4 regions of the Serratia sp. TSO36 genome follow, and region 1 is predicted to be linked to each of the others. Evidence: predicted binding sites of a transcription regulator. Region 1 holds the regulator's gene; each other region holds the start of a gene.

Region 1 (3,618 bases):
TCATGCGAGATCTTCTTGCTGCGCGCTTCGTCCTCGACCGCTTTTTCGATCGCTTTGGACGCCAACAGCTTGTTAAACAGATCCTGACGGGCCGGCAGGCTCGGGCCCACGGCGGCCAGGCGCTGACGCGAGAAGTGCATGCGCGCCACGCGCGCCAGTTTCTGCGCGATGGTTTTATCCGTTCCGTGTTCGGTGGCCATGCGGCGCAGCGAAACGGTGTTGGAGAAACGCACGAAGCTGTCGCGGCCGAGCCACAGCACGGCGAAGAATTTCTGCACGCCGTTCAACAGACGCAGGTGCGGCGTACCGTGGCCTTCGCGGCCCGGTGAGCGGCCGAACATCACCGAAACCGGCAGCATCTGAATGTCGAGATCCGGATTGCTGCGATGCAGATCCAGATAGTCGTGGAACAGCTTTACCGACTCTTCTTTCGGGGTGTAATAGCGGAACACGCGCGGGCCGTCGTGAATGAACACGTAGCTCGGCAGCACGGTGCCGTCGATCTCCAGCGAGTTGAGCGGATCGGGCAGATCCTGCGCCAGGCACTGGGTGCGCAGCGTCAGCAAATCCGCCTTGGAATTGTAAGGTAAAACATACAAAATCGGCCGTGAGGGATCCAACCCTAGCTCGGTAACCGGATCTGAAGGGATGACCTTACTTCTTACCAACAATTTAAGTGGTAAATTCAATATTTTATAATAAATTTTACGCCAACCTGACATAACAACGTGAAGCCTCTTGTTAGCAATGCGCCGCAAGCATACCAGAAACCGGGTAGCAGATCTGTGGTGTTCGAAATCCGAGAGCCGTCAGCGCGGACTGTTCTAGACTCTTTTTATTATGACCGACCTCTGAGAAAGGCACGAAAACATGGCAAACCAAGCAACCGGCCTGACCCGCATCATTAAGGCCGCCGGCTACTCCTATAAAGGGCTTTCCGCCGCCTGGCAGCACGAAGCGGCGTTCCGCCAGGAACTGGTGGTCACCCTCCTGGCTATCATACTGGCTGTCTGGCTGGATGTGGGTGCGATAGCGCGCATTTTATTGATCGGATCGGTAGCGCTGGTGATGATCGTCGAGATCCTGAACAGCGCGATCGAGGCGGTTGTGGATCGCATCGGCAGCGAACATCACGAGCTGTCCGGCCGGGCCAAGGACATGGGATCGGCGGCGGTGTCGCTGGCGATCGTGCTCGCGCTGTTCGTTTGGGGCACGGTCTTATGGCAGCACTTCGGCTGACGAAAAGCGCCTACTGACTGATTTTTATTTAATCTTCGGTTCCCAATCCGCGCTTACCTGTATATACTCACAGCAAGACTGTATAAACAAACAGGGGGCGGAATGAAAGCACTAACTACCAGACAGCAAGAGGTCTACGACCTGATTCGCGAGCACATTTCGCAAACGGGCATGCCGCCAACGCGTGCCGAGATCGCGATGCGTCTGGGGTTCCGTTCGCCTAACGCCGCTGAAGAACACCTGAAGGCGCTGGCACGCAAAGGCGTGATCGAAATCGTCTCCGGTGCTTCGCGCGGTATCCGCCTGCTGATGGAAGAAGAAGAGGGGCTGCCGCTGATCGGCCGTGTCGCCGCCGGCGAGCCGCTGCTGGCGCAGCAGCACATCGAAGGGCACTACCAGGTGGATCCTTCCCTGTTTAAACCGAGCGCCGATTTCCTGCTGCGGGTGAACGGCATGTCGATGCGCGACATCGGCATTCTGGACGGCGATCTGCTGGCGGTGCACAAAACGCAAGACGTGCGCAATGGCCAGGTCGTGGTGGCGCGCATCGAAGACGAAGTGACGGTCAAGCGCCTGAAAAAGCACGGCAACGTGGTTGAACTGCTGCCGGAGAACAACGAATTCCAACCGATCGTGGTCGATCTGCGTCAGCAGAATTTCACTATCGAAGGGCTGGCGGTCGGCGTGATCCGCAACGGCGACTGGATTTAATCGTCGCACCCTCAGTGCCGCCTCCTTGTATCAATCGCCCCTGTTCTGGGGCGTTTTTGTTTCTGACCTTGCCATTCGCCACCGCTACGGGAACGTCTCATCATGCGCTTGATTTCCGCCTTTACCAGCGACACCGATAAAGCTCTGTGGCGCCTGGCTCTGCCGATGATTTTCTCCAATATTACCGTGCCGCTGCTCGGGCTGGTGGACACCGCGGTGATCGGCCACCTCGACAGCCCGATCTATCTGGGGGGGGTCGCGATCGGCGCGGTGGCGACCAGCTTCCTGTTCATGCTGCTGTTGTTCCTGCGCATGAGCACCACCGGCCTGGCGGCGCAGGCGCTGGGGGCACAGAACCCGCAGGCGCTGGCGCGCGCCTTTATGCAACCGCTGCTGTTGGCGCTGCTGGCCGGAGCGGCGATCGTCCTGCTGCGTTATCCGTTGATCGAACTGGCGCTGCGGATCGTCGGTGGCGATGGCGAAGTGCTGGAACAGGCGCGGCGTTTTCTTGAGATCCGCTGGCTCAGCGCCCCGGCGGCGCTGGCCAATCTGGTGCTGCTGGGCTGGCTGCTCGGCGTGCAGTACGTGCGGGCGCCGGTGATCCTGCTGATCGTCGGCAACCTGCTGAATATCGTACTGGATATCTGGCTGGTGATGGGCCTGGGCTGGAACGTTCGAGGGGCGGCGGCGGCCACCGCCATCGCCGAATACGCCACGCTGTTGCTCGGCCTGTGGCTGGCGTGGCGGGTGATGCGCCTGCGCGATATTACCCTGCCGATGCTGCGCCAGGCCTGGCGCGGCGATCTGCGTCGCCTGCTGGCGCTCAACCGCGACATCATGTTGCGTTCACTGTTGCTGCAACTGTGCTTTGCGTCGCTGACCATTTTCGGCGCTCGTCTGGGGAGCGAGGTGGTGGCGGTCAATGCGGTATTGATGAATCTGCTGACGTTCACCGCCTATGCGCTCGACGGCTTCGCTTATGCGGTGGAGGCCCATTCAGGCCACGCCTACGGCGCCCGGGACGATAGCCAACTGCGTAAGGTGTGGCACGCGGCCTGCAGGCAGGCGGGGCTGGTCGCGTTGGCCTTCGGCCTGGCGTATGCCGTTACCGGCCAGCAGATAGTGGCGGCGTTGACCTCCTTGCCGGAGCTGCGTGCGTTGGCTGCCCATTATTTACCGTGGCAGGTCATTCTGCCGCTGGTCGGGGTGTGGTGCTATTTGCTGGACGGCATGTTTATCGGCGCCACGCGCGGCGCCGAGATGCGTAACAGCATGGCGGTGGCTGCGGCAGGGTATGGTCTGACGCTGTTCAGCGTGCCGCTGCTTGGCAACCACGGGCTTTGGCTGGCGCTGGCGGTGTTTCTGACGTTGCGCGGCGTGGCGTTGGGCTGGATTTGGCACCGCCACCAGGTGCGCGGCAGCTGGTTTACCGCACATTAACCCGGGCGTTCTGTTGGGGTAATGGTTAGTTTTTCTTATGTTTTATGTCATGTTTGCTTACATGTTTTCAGCCTAGTCCCGTTCGCGTTAGTTCGTTGTTTGCTGGCGTTTTTTGTTTTTATTTTGTCAGTTAATGGTTTTTTGTTCTGTGTTTTGGCTTTTTTATTTCCACGTTTAACTAGAATGAATCATGTGGCTGGTACATGAAGGGGAACGGTGCTCCTTAAG
Region 2 (3,618 bases), on a different contig from region 1:
GGCTCTTCTGCCAGCAGGCCGGTGCTGCTGAAGGGGCTGGGCTTCGTGTTTATGGCCTTTTTAATGTTGGACGTGCCCGCAGACGATAACATCGTCGCCACCGTGGTGTTTGGCAGCGCGCTGCTGCTTGACGGCGCCGTGCGCATCGCCTCCTCCACGGTGATTCAACACAGTCGATGGAAAACCGTGGCGCTGGCGGGCAGCGGCGAGATCCTGCTTTCGTTGATGATTTTTGTCGGCTGGCCGGCGCCGCATCGGATGACGGTGCCCTTTTGCCTCGGCGTGATGATGGTGCTTTCCGGCTGGGCTTTATTGCGTATCGCCCGGAGGCTGGCAAGCTTCTCTCTGAATCAGCACCCCGCGCGGCAGCCACCGCCACCGCCCTCGGCGGACGAGGCTACGCCGCTCAAGGTGTATGTCTGGACACCGATTGGTGCGGCTAAAGATCCACGCCGGCGTTACATTGTCGACCGATACATCGCGGCGGTCGACGGCGGCGGCAATATCTCCACCGGTCATGCCGCCCTGGCGCTCGCGCCGGATGTGTATATCAGTCACTACCCGCTCAACGACATCAGCCATTCCGTTCAGGATTTCCGCCAGTTGCTGCATGCCGGCGAACAGAACAACGTCGACGGGCGTTTCCTGCCCGACCTGCCGGGCGAGATCGCCGCCTGGTGCCCGCCGGACAAGAAAATTCAGTTCTATCGCTATAACCCGGCGGCGCTGCGCGCATTCTGGCTGCGGTATCGGCAGGACGCGACTTACAACCTGACTCGGCGCAACTGCTCCACCACGGTCATCGGCGCGCTCGACAGCGCGCTGGAGGGCGTGCTGGGCGATAAACATCTATGGCGCCGTTTTCTGTTATTGGTGCTGGATCCCAATCTGTGGATGCTGGCGGTGTTGCGCAGCCGTGGCGAAAGCATGACCTGGACGCCGGGGCTGGTGCTGGACTATGCCCGCATGTTGCAACAGGTCACCGAGCGCCAACACCAACGCTGGTGGTTAAAATTACGCGAGGTGTGGAATATCCTTCGCTTTGGCAAAAGCCAAACGCGCAGGCAAAGATTTTAGTCTCGCCGCCGGCGATGATAGAGTGTCGGCACATTCACCCGCGCCGGCAGGAGTTAACCGTTAATGGCTTATTCGCAACGCATTGAAACCGCAATTTTTGATATGGACGGCTTGTTGATCGACTCGGAACCGCTGTGGCTGCAGGCCGAGCTGGATATCTTCGGCGCGCTGGGTCTGGATCTGTCCGATCGCCACAAGCTGCCGGACACCCTGGGGCTGCGCATCGATCTGGTGGTGAAGATGTGGTACCAGGCGATGCCGTGGCAAGGCGTATCGCTCGATGAGGTGTCGGCGCGGATTATCGAACGCGCCATCGAGCTGGTGCACGAGACGCGCCCGCTGCTGCCGGGCGTCCGGCAGGCGCTGGAGCTGTGCCGCGAGCAGGGGCTGAACATCGGCCTCGCCTCCGCCTCGCCGCTGCACATGCAACGGCAGGTGCTGAAGATGTTCGATCTTGAGGGCTACTTCGATCAGCTGGTTTCCGCCGAATACCTGCCGTACAGCAAACCGCATCCGGAGGTCTACCTGATCGCCGCCGAGCGCCTGGGCAGCGATCCGCTGCGCTGCATCACGCTGGAAGACTCCTTTAACGGCATGATCGCCACCAAGGCCGCGCGCATGCGTTCCATCGTCATCCCGGCCGCCGAATACCGCCACGATCCGCGCTGGGCGCTGGCGGACCACCAGCTGGAGACCCTGGAACAGCTCACCCCCGCCCACTTTGCCTGACCTGTGGCGCCGGCCACCGGCGCCCTGGCTTTGCCGCTCTGCGCATAAAGGGGATCCACGCCGCAAAACAAACGAAACAGTGTTTCATTATTATTGAATTGGCATGTTGTTATTATTATGCTGGGCGGCAGGGAAAGCGACGGCCCGCGGAGCGTTGTCACTGCCACGCAGCGCTGTTCAAGGCCGCCGCTTCCTCCCGCCGCACGCCAAACAACTGCCCTCGTTTCTTTCCGTTCCGCACCCGCCCATCGCCCGCCGTTAATTCTCACCGGTCAAAATCGATGATTTGTTACGCATTGCCGTAACAACCCGTTGTAAAACAGGGGAAAATAAACAATTGGTTACAGGGTAACTGCTTCCACTACTGGGAATTTTCCCATATACTGGATAAATTAACAGTTTACCAGCCGGAATCGCAACAGCATGACCGCGGAAGGACACCTTATATTCTCTGTCGCTTGCGCGATCTTCGCCAAGAAGGCGGAAGTGACGCCAGAGCTGGCTGCCGGCGACTGGTGGCACATCATACCCGCCGCGCTGCTGACCTCGCTGCTGCCGGACATCGATCACCCCAAGTCAGTGCTGGGCCAGCGTCTGCGCTGGCTCGCCATTCCCATCGCCCGCGCATTCGGCCACCGCGGTTTCACCCACAGCCTGCTGGCGATCGCCGGCGGCATGGCGCTGTTCCAGTTGGACGTGCCGCGCAGCTGGCCGATCCCGGCCGACGCGCTGCACGCCATGATCATCGGTTACTTCAGCCATCTGCTGGCCGATATGCTCACCCCCGCCGGCGTTCCGCTGCTGTGGCCGTGCCGCTGGCGTTTTCGTCTGCCGCTGCTCAACTCGCAAAAAGGCAACCAGCTGGAGCGTGTGTTGTGTCTATGTCTGGTGGCGTTTGCCATCTGCTGGCAAGGTGATTTCACCCTGCCGGTGCAATCCTATGTCGAGCAAATCAGAAATATTAGACTCTGATCACAAAAATCCGCTCAACCAATCACCTTAATGTATATAAAACGAACAAAAACACACGAAAAGCTATATCAAATTCCATTTGGATATAAGTGGGCCACCCGGCAAACTGTTACGATATTTACATCGCGACATACGTGATGCGTAGTCGTTTTTATAAGAAAGATGATTGGAGACATTGGGGATGAATTTTCCGCTCGTGATTAACGTGCTGGTGTTTGTCGCGCTCCTGTTGCTGCTGGCGCAAACCCGCCACAAGCAATGGAGCCTGGCGAAAAAAGTGCTGGTCGGCCTGGTGGTCGGCGTGGTGTTCGGTCTGGGCCTGCAGCTGGTGTACGGCTCCGACAACCCGGTACTGAAAGAATCCATCAGCTGGTTCAACATCGTCGGCAACGGCTATGTGCAGCTGCTGCAAATGATCGTCATGCCGCTGGTGTTCGCCTCGATCCTGAGCGCGGTGGCCAAGCTGCATAACGCCTCTTCTCTGGGCAAAATCAGCGTCCTGACTATCGGCACGCTGCTGTTCACCACGCTGATCTCGGCGCTGGTGGGCGTACTGGTCACCAACCTGTTCGGCCTGACCGCCGAAGGCCTGGTGCAGGGCGCGCAGGAAAGCGCGCGCCTGACGGCAATCCAGACCAACTACGTGGGTAAACTGGCCGACCTGACCGTGCCGCAGATGGTGCTGTCGTTCATCCCGAAAAACCCGTTCGCCGATCTGACCGGCGCCAGCCCGACGTCGATCATCAGCGTGGTGATTTTCGCCACCTTCCTCGGCGTGGCGTCGCTGCAGCTGCTGAAAGACGACAAGCCGAAAGGCGAGCGCGTGCTGGTGGCTATCGA
Region 3 (3,618 bases), on a different contig from region 1:
ATCGATCCTGCTGCGGCAAAAATACCAGCACAACCCGCGTTTTGAGCCGGCCTTCAGCCGCATTCAGGAGGCCTTGGCGCGCATCGCCGAAACCCAGGGCAATTCAGAACAAACCAAGGCGCTGGCGCACCTGCTGAAAAACCTGCATGCGATCGATGCGCAGCTGGCCAATATTGAGTCAGAGCAGACGCTGGCAAGCGGGCAAGCGGAAGAGAACAGCCTGGCCGACGATCGCTTAACCGGCTGGAGCGACATCCGCCTGCGCATCAGCCGCCATTTGACGCCGCAATCGGCCCTGTTCCGCCACGCGATCCGCATGTCGGTGGTGCTGTGCGTGGGTTACGCTTTCATCCAGTTCACCGGCATGCAGCACGGTTACTGGATCCTGTTGACCAGCCTGTTCGTCTGTCAACCGAACTACAACGCTACCCGCCGACGCCTGGCGCTGCGCATCATCGGCACCCTGGCCGGTATCCTGATCGGCCTGCCGATCCTCTATTTCGTGCCTTCACTGGAAGGACAGCTGGTGTTGATCGTCATCACCGGCGTTCTATTTTTCGCTTTCCGCACCGTCCAGTATGCCCACGCCACCATGTTCATCACGCTACTGGTCTTGTTATGCTTTAACCTGTTGGGTGAAGGATTCGAAGTAGCCGCCCCGCGCGTTTACGACACCTTGTTGGGCTGCGCCATCGCCTGGGCGGCGGTCAGCTTTATCTGGCCGGACTGGAAATTCCGCCAACTGCCGGCGGTGGTGGATAAAACCCTGAATGCCAACTGCCGTTATCTGGACGCCATTCTGGTGCAATACCACCAGGGTAAGGATAACGGCCTCGCCTACCGCATTGCGCGGCGAGATGCCCACAACAGCGATGCCGAACTGGCTTCGGTCATCTCCAACATGTCCGCCGATCCCAAGGCCGACAAGGAATTGCAGGAAGCCGCCTTCCGCCTGCTTTGCCTAAACCACACTCTCCTGAGTTATATCTCGGCGTTGGGGGCGCACCGCGAGCGGCTGAATACCCCTGTCACCCTCGATCTGCTCAATGATGCCGTGTGTTACGTGGACGGCGCCTTGCATCAGGAAGAACGGAACAGCCAGCGCATTGCGCAAGCGCTGGAACAGCTGGCGGAGCGCATTCGCAGAGCCGTTCCGGAACCTGAAAGCAAAGAGCAGTTGGTGTTGCAACAGGTGGGGTTGATGCTCGAACTGCTGCCGGAGCTCACCGCACTCCACGCCCAAATCAATAAGGCAATCTAATTATTCAGGGCTCGCTCGATGGGCCCTGAAGCACTGGCTCATGCCCATGGCGGCGCATCGCCATCGTATGATCGAACCAGCGCACCAGTTCGTTGCGCAATTCGGCCGGCAACGCCGCCTGATGATAACCGGCTATCGCGCCGCCCAGCGACAGCAGCACGCGCAGCCCCAGATTGGTCTGCTGTTGCAGCAGGCGGAGATAGCTGCGTTTAGCGCCTTGCAGCCGCAGGTCATAGGCGTTGCGGATACCCGCTCGCCATAGCAAGCGCTCCATGTTGACATCGATATTCGGCAACGCCTTCAATCGACCGTGATCGCCGGCCTTAAGCCGCTGCTCTCGACGCGCTTCCCTGACGGCCTGCCAAGCCAGCCCCACCAGCTCGTTGCGTTCCCGCCACAGCGACTCGTCAACCCAGTAATAACGCAAAGTGATGGGCACTCCACGCTTGGAATAGACCATATTGACCATCCCTCTGGCGCGAAAAGCCGGTTCCATGCTCGCCGTAGCCCGCAGGTACAACTCTCCTTCCGCTATCACTGCAAACATTACCCCCTCGGCCAGCAGGCCGTAGCCGCCAAACTGTGACCGCGTGGTGATGGCGCCCAGCGCCGCGAAGCAATTTTTAGCCTGTGCGATCCTTCGTATCGACATCCTTTTCATAGCGTTTCTCCTTTTTAGGTTCCGGTCGGATTATTTCTCTTATCAATGAAAAGAGTAACGTGAACAACTAATTAGGAAAATACGCACTATCCACCCGCATGCCAATCACAAAAAACACCGGTACAAAAAATGATCGCAATTATGCGAGCCGCTACGAAAATTTGGGTTGATCTTATCCCAAATCAGGGATACTGTATAAACATACAGTAACACGACGGGCGGGAACTTTATGCGTACTCAATCACTCTACCAACCTCATTTCAGCCAAGGCTCTTTTACAGCGCGCAATGTTGAGAAGAACACGGATGTCGGCAAAGAGAATGGCTTGATCAGTGAACTTGTTTACAACGAGCGCCAGCCCGCAGTGGCTCAATTGCTGTTGCCCCTGCTGCTGCAACTGGGCAAGCAGTCTCGCTGGCTTCTGTGGCTGACACCGCAGCAAAAATTAAGCAAGCAATGGCTGCAGCAATCCGGCCTGCCTATAGATAAGATGGTGCAATTGAGCCAAATCAGCCCGGTGAATACGGTCGAGGCGATGGAAAAAGCGCTGCAAACGGGAAATTACAGCGTGGTTCTTGGCTGGTTGCCCGAGCTAACGGAGGAGGATCGTCTAAGATTAAGACGTGCGGCAGAATTGGGTAATGCCTATGGGTTTATCATGCGGCCTCAACGTGACATTAACCCGACTCACGGACACTGTTCCACCCTAAAAATTCACTCTTCTTTGTATCATTAAGTAAATTTAGGATTTTTCCCATCATTTTCGCACCCCATAAGCGGAACCTTTGCGGTGGAAGGCACAAAGCTAGTCCGGCTGCGGTTTGGCAAGTAAAAACGCCCAAGGAATTGCCGTTTTTTTAGGCTAAGAATGTTAGCAAATATGTACGATTCCGCGTTTTTTTTTAGAGCCTTATCACATCACACTTGTAACTTTCGCGCCACGTTGTAGACTTTACATCGCCAAGGTTGCTCTATAACGTCAGAAAAACTGGCGAGTAACAAACGAGGGCTTAAACCTTGGCGAAGGAATTTAACCAAGGGCTTAAAACAGCTTTAAAGCTCATTGCCTATTTGGATGATAACGAGGCGCAAAATGAAAAAGACAGCTATCGCATTAGCAGTGGCACTGGCAGGTTTCGCTACCGTAGCGCAAGCCGCTCCAAAAGATAACACTTGGTACACCGGTGCTAAACTGGGCTGGTCCCAGTACCATGACGTTGGCTTCTACGGCAACGGTTACCAGAACGGTATCGGCAACGGCCCTACCCACAAAGATCAGCTGGGTGCCGGCGCGTTCCTGGGCTACCAGGCAAACCAATACCTGGGCTTCGAACTGGGCTATGACTGGCTCGGCCGCATGCCTTACAAAGGCAGCGTGAACAACGGTGCTTTCAAAGCGCAGGGCGTTCAACTGGCCGCTAAACTGAGCTACCCAATTGCTGACGATCTGGACATCTACACTCGTCTGGGTGGTATGGTATGGCGTGCAGATTCCAAAGCTAACTACGGCCGTACTGGTCAGCGTCTGAGCGACCACGACACCGGCGTTTCTCCGCTGGCTGCTGTTGGTGTTGAATACGCACTGACTAAAAACTGGGCTACTCGCCTGGATTACCAGTTCGTAAGCAACATCGGTGACGCAGGTACCGTTGGCGCGCGTCCAGACAACACCATGCTGAGCCTGGGCGTTTCTTAC
Region 4 (3,618 bases), on a different contig from region 1:
CTTGCTCAGCTCGGCTTCCTGCAGGGCGCTCTCGTCATCTTGTTGCTCCGGCGCGTAGCTTTCGCCGTAGCGTTGGCTTTGCTGCTCGGCAAACGCCTGACGCAGCGCGGCTTCCTGCAACGCCTCTTCTTCCTGCGGGCTCACCGCCGTCGGCTGCTGAGGATCCGCCTGGCGCTGTTCCTGCTCGGCCGCACGCTGCGAAGGCAGCTTGATGCCGTAAGAAGCCAGCTCGCGACGGGTCGGGATGCGCACCGGGTTCGGCCGCGGCAGCTCAGGGCCGATGCCCTGCTTAACCTGCGGATTGCCGTCGCTGGTGGCCGTGAAGGCCGGCATGAAGGTCGCCGCTGCGGCGCCCGCAGCGGCAGCGGCTGCCGTATCCAGCTGTGGCTTGGCACCGGTAGCGCTGAAACCACCCGCTCCGCTGACGTCGGCGCTGTCGCGCTGCGCGGCGGTAAAATCAAAGGGAGAACGCGCCGGCGGCTGCGGCGCAGCCGGCTCTTGCCAATTGCCGAGACGCGGCTCATCGTCATCCTGATAAGGATCGACAGGACGCGTCGCCTTCGGTGCAGGCGTTTCTTCCGGAATTTCGAAGGAGTACAGCGGCGGCGTGGCGTCTTGCGCCGGGGCGCTCACCGGGTGCTGATTGACCGAGGCCGGCGCGGCCGGTGCCACCGTTACCGACGGCGCCTGAGCGGCGATCGGCGCTGCAACGGGCTCGTGGATCGCTGCCTTCACCGCCGGTGCAGGCGAAGCCGCCGGCGCGATTGGCGCGGCGTCGGCTTCAATCTCACCATCGTCGGCTCGCAGGCCGCTGAGCAACGGATCGGCGGCGTCTTCAGCCGCCTCTTTGGCGCTTTCGGTGACCGAAGGCGCGGAGAACAACACATCGTCATCGGCGGCCGCGGCTCCGGCGGCGGCAACCGCTGCGGCGGCGCCCTTCCCTGCCTGCTCAGGCTCGTCGTCAACGTAACGCTCGTCATCCTCGAAATAACGCGCTTCGCGACGCGAACGGTTGGTCATGAAGGTCGCGACGCCCAGCACCGCCCCGCCGATCTTCTCGGCGATCACCAGCCAGGACCAGCCGGTAAACAGCGTCAGCCCCGCCGCCCACACGCACAGCAGCGCCAGCGTGGCGCCGATGCCGTTGAACCATGGCAACATGGCGTTGCTCAGCAGGCTGCCGATCACGCCGCCGGAAGCGAAGTAATAGAGATCGTCAACGTTCAGCGCCGCCAGCCCACAGGAGGTGAGCACTAACGCCAGGGTGCCGATCAGGCGCAGGGAAAGTGCGAAATAGTCGACGTAGTCTCTGTTGGCTCGTTGGCGATAGGCCGCCCAGCACAGAACCAGCATGATCGGCGGTATCGCGTAGGCGAGCACCCCGAAGGTGAAGAACAGCGTGTCGGCCAACCAGGCCCCAACACCGCCGCCCAAGTTGTGAATCGGCTCATGCCACGCGGTCTGCGACCAGCTTGGGTCAGACGGGTTGAAACTGACCAGCGCAGCCATGAGGTAAACGGCAAAAATCGCTACCACGATAAGCACAGCCTCCAGCAAACGCCGGCCACTGCTGAGTCTTTTCAGGGTAACTTCTTTATCTTCTGTATATTCCTGGCTCAAGAAAGGCTCTCCAGGTTCCTGTTAGCTGACATAGCAACAGCGCCGAGAAGCTTCCCCGGCGCCGAAACTGTATGAATAAACAGGAGTGTAACCAATTTAATCAGGTTTTGCACCTGCACCTTACCGTGTTTTGATAACCAGACGGTTACTCTGTTTCACTTCTTCCATCACTACGTAGGTACGGGTGTCGTTGACCCCCGGCAAACGCAGCAAGGTTTCGCCCAGCAGTTTACGGTAAGCCGACATGTCCGGTACGCGGGTTTTCAACAGGTAGTCGAAATCACCGGAAACCAGATGACACTCCTGAATCTCTTCAAGCTTCTGCACTGCCGAGTTGAATTGCTCAAACACATCCGGCGCGCCACGGTTCAGCGTGATCTCCACGAAAACCAGCAGGGACGCATCCAGATAATGCGGGTTAAGCAATGCGGTATAGCCATGAATGAAACCCTGGCGCTCGAGACGGCGCACGCGTTCCAAACATGGTGTCGGGGATAACCCCACGCGCTTCGAAAGCTCGACGTTCGAAATACGCCCATCCTTCTGCAGCTCATTCAGGATGTTGCGGTCGATACGGTCAAGATCTTTACCCGGGCGTTTCTTGTTGTCTGCCATTATTATTGTCTCTCTTATTTTCTTCCGTGCACTTGCCACACCCTAGCCAACGTCAATGTGTAAGGGTTCGTTCCAAGCGAAGACCCGATGCCTGTCATATGCTTCTTCACTACCATCATTCCACGCCGCGCAGCCTGTCTGTCCAACCCCGCGCGGCGTCGGTAACGACGTTAAGGTCGAGAAAAAATCAGCAAACGCTTGCGCGCCCTGCTCCGCACATCCACCGCGCATTGCCGCCTCGCGGCGCAAATACGTACGATTTGCTGGTGTTACGGGGATAATTTCTTCTTCCTATGATGTTTTCGCAAATGCGCAGCGGATTGTCAAAGTAAAAGAAGCAAAATCAGAACAACGTACCGTCACGAAAAGTCTGCATCCCATTTTTGGTTATGAATCGCTGGCAGATAAACCCCGGCAGGGAGCGGCCTAAGTCGCAGAATGCGCCGTTTTTGCGCGCTTGGCGATTCAGCGGCCTAATGCGACTTTGATAAGGTAAATTTCTGCGTTCGGCGTACGATTTGCCGACAGCGGGTGCATTAATAGGCGACAACTATCATACAAATCGTTAACAACGTCGCCCGGCGCTTTTTTTACTGCGTCATTTTCCCTACAATCGGCTTCATTGTCCGCCATTGTGGAATAAAGAGGTTATTCATGGGCACGGCTAAACATAGCAAATTACTGATTCTGGGCTCCGGCCCGGCCGGTTACACCGCCGCCGTTTACGCGGCGCGCGCCAACCTGAGCCCGGTGCTGATCACCGGTATGGAACAAGGCGGCCAGCTGACCACCACCACCGAGGTGGAAAACTGGCCGGGCGACGCCGAAGGCCTGACCGGTCCGGCGCTGATGGAGCGCATGCGCGAGCATGCGGAGAAGTTCCAGACCGAAATCGTCTTCGATCACATCAACAGTGTCGATCTGCAGCAGCGTCCGTTCCGCCTGTTCGGCGACAGCGGCGAATACAGCTGCGACGCGCTGATCATCGCGACCGGCGCCTCCGCCCGCTATCTTGGCCTGCCTTCCGAAGAGGCCTTCAAGGGCAAAGGCGTTTCCGCCTGTGCGACCTGCGACGGCTTCTTCTACCGCAACCAGAAAGTCGCAGTGGTCGGCGGCGGCAACACCGCCGTTGAAGAAGCGCTGTACCTGTCCAACATCGCCGCCGAGGTTCACCTGATCCACCGCCGCGACAGCTTCCGCTCGGAGAAGATCCTGATCGACCGGCTGATGGAAAAAGTGAAAAGCGGCAACATCGTGCTGCACACCGACCATACGCTGGACGAAGTGCTGGGCGATGAAATGGGCGTGACCGGCGTGCGTATCCGCAGCACCAAAGCGGAAAACGAAACCCGTGAACTGGAACTGGCCGGCGTGTTCATCGCC

Evidence for each region. Region 1 encodes LexA, which represses DNA repair genes until DNA is damaged. Its sites were predicted from a motif close to TNCTGTATGTACATACAGNA; they were not measured.
Region 2: the regulator LexA is predicted to act here: its motif matches at 2,188-2,207, upstream of ACK3CV_RS11270 (metal-dependent hydrolase).
Region 3: the regulator LexA is predicted to act here: its motif matches at 2,112-2,131, upstream of sulA (SOS-induced cell division inhibitor SulA).
Region 4: the regulator LexA is predicted to act here: its motif matches at 1,686-1,705, upstream of ACK3CV_RS08995 (DNA translocase FtsK 4TM domain-containing protein).

Annotation. Positions count from the first base shown of each region.
Region 1 is NZ_JBJZOU010000024.1:421,317-424,934, reverse strand. It holds gene plsB (glycerol-3-phosphate 1-O-acyltransferase PlsB) at 1-722, opposite strand, end outside; gene ACK3CV_RS22730 (diacylglycerol kinase) at 871-1,239, shown strand; gene lexA (transcriptional repressor LexA) at 1,342-1,950, shown strand; gene dinF (MATE family efflux transporter DinF) at 2,053-3,390, shown strand.
Region 2 is NZ_JBJZOU010000012.1:386,744-390,361, reverse strand. It holds gene ACK3CV_RS11280 (HdeD family acid-resistance protein) at 1-1,077, shown strand, start outside; gene hxpB (hexitol phosphatase HxpB) at 1,141-1,806, shown strand; gene ACK3CV_RS11270 (metal-dependent hydrolase) at 2,230-2,778, shown strand; gene ACK3CV_RS11265 (L-cystine transporter) at 2,960-3,618, shown strand, end outside.
Region 3 is NZ_JBJZOU010000012.1:6,329-9,946, reverse strand. It holds gene yccS (YccS family putative transporter) at 1-1,261, shown strand, start outside; gene ACK3CV_RS09300 (TfoX/Sxy family DNA transformation protein) at 1,266-1,922, opposite strand; gene sulA (SOS-induced cell division inhibitor SulA) at 2,152-2,658, shown strand; gene ompA (porin OmpA) at 3,016-3,618, shown strand, end outside.
Region 4 is NZ_JBJZOU010000011.1:49,990-53,607, reverse strand. It holds gene ACK3CV_RS08995 (DNA translocase FtsK 4TM domain-containing protein) at 1-1,620, opposite strand, end outside; gene lrp (leucine-responsive transcriptional regulator Lrp) at 1,741-2,235, opposite strand; gene trxB (thioredoxin-disulfide reductase) at 2,890-3,618, shown strand, end outside.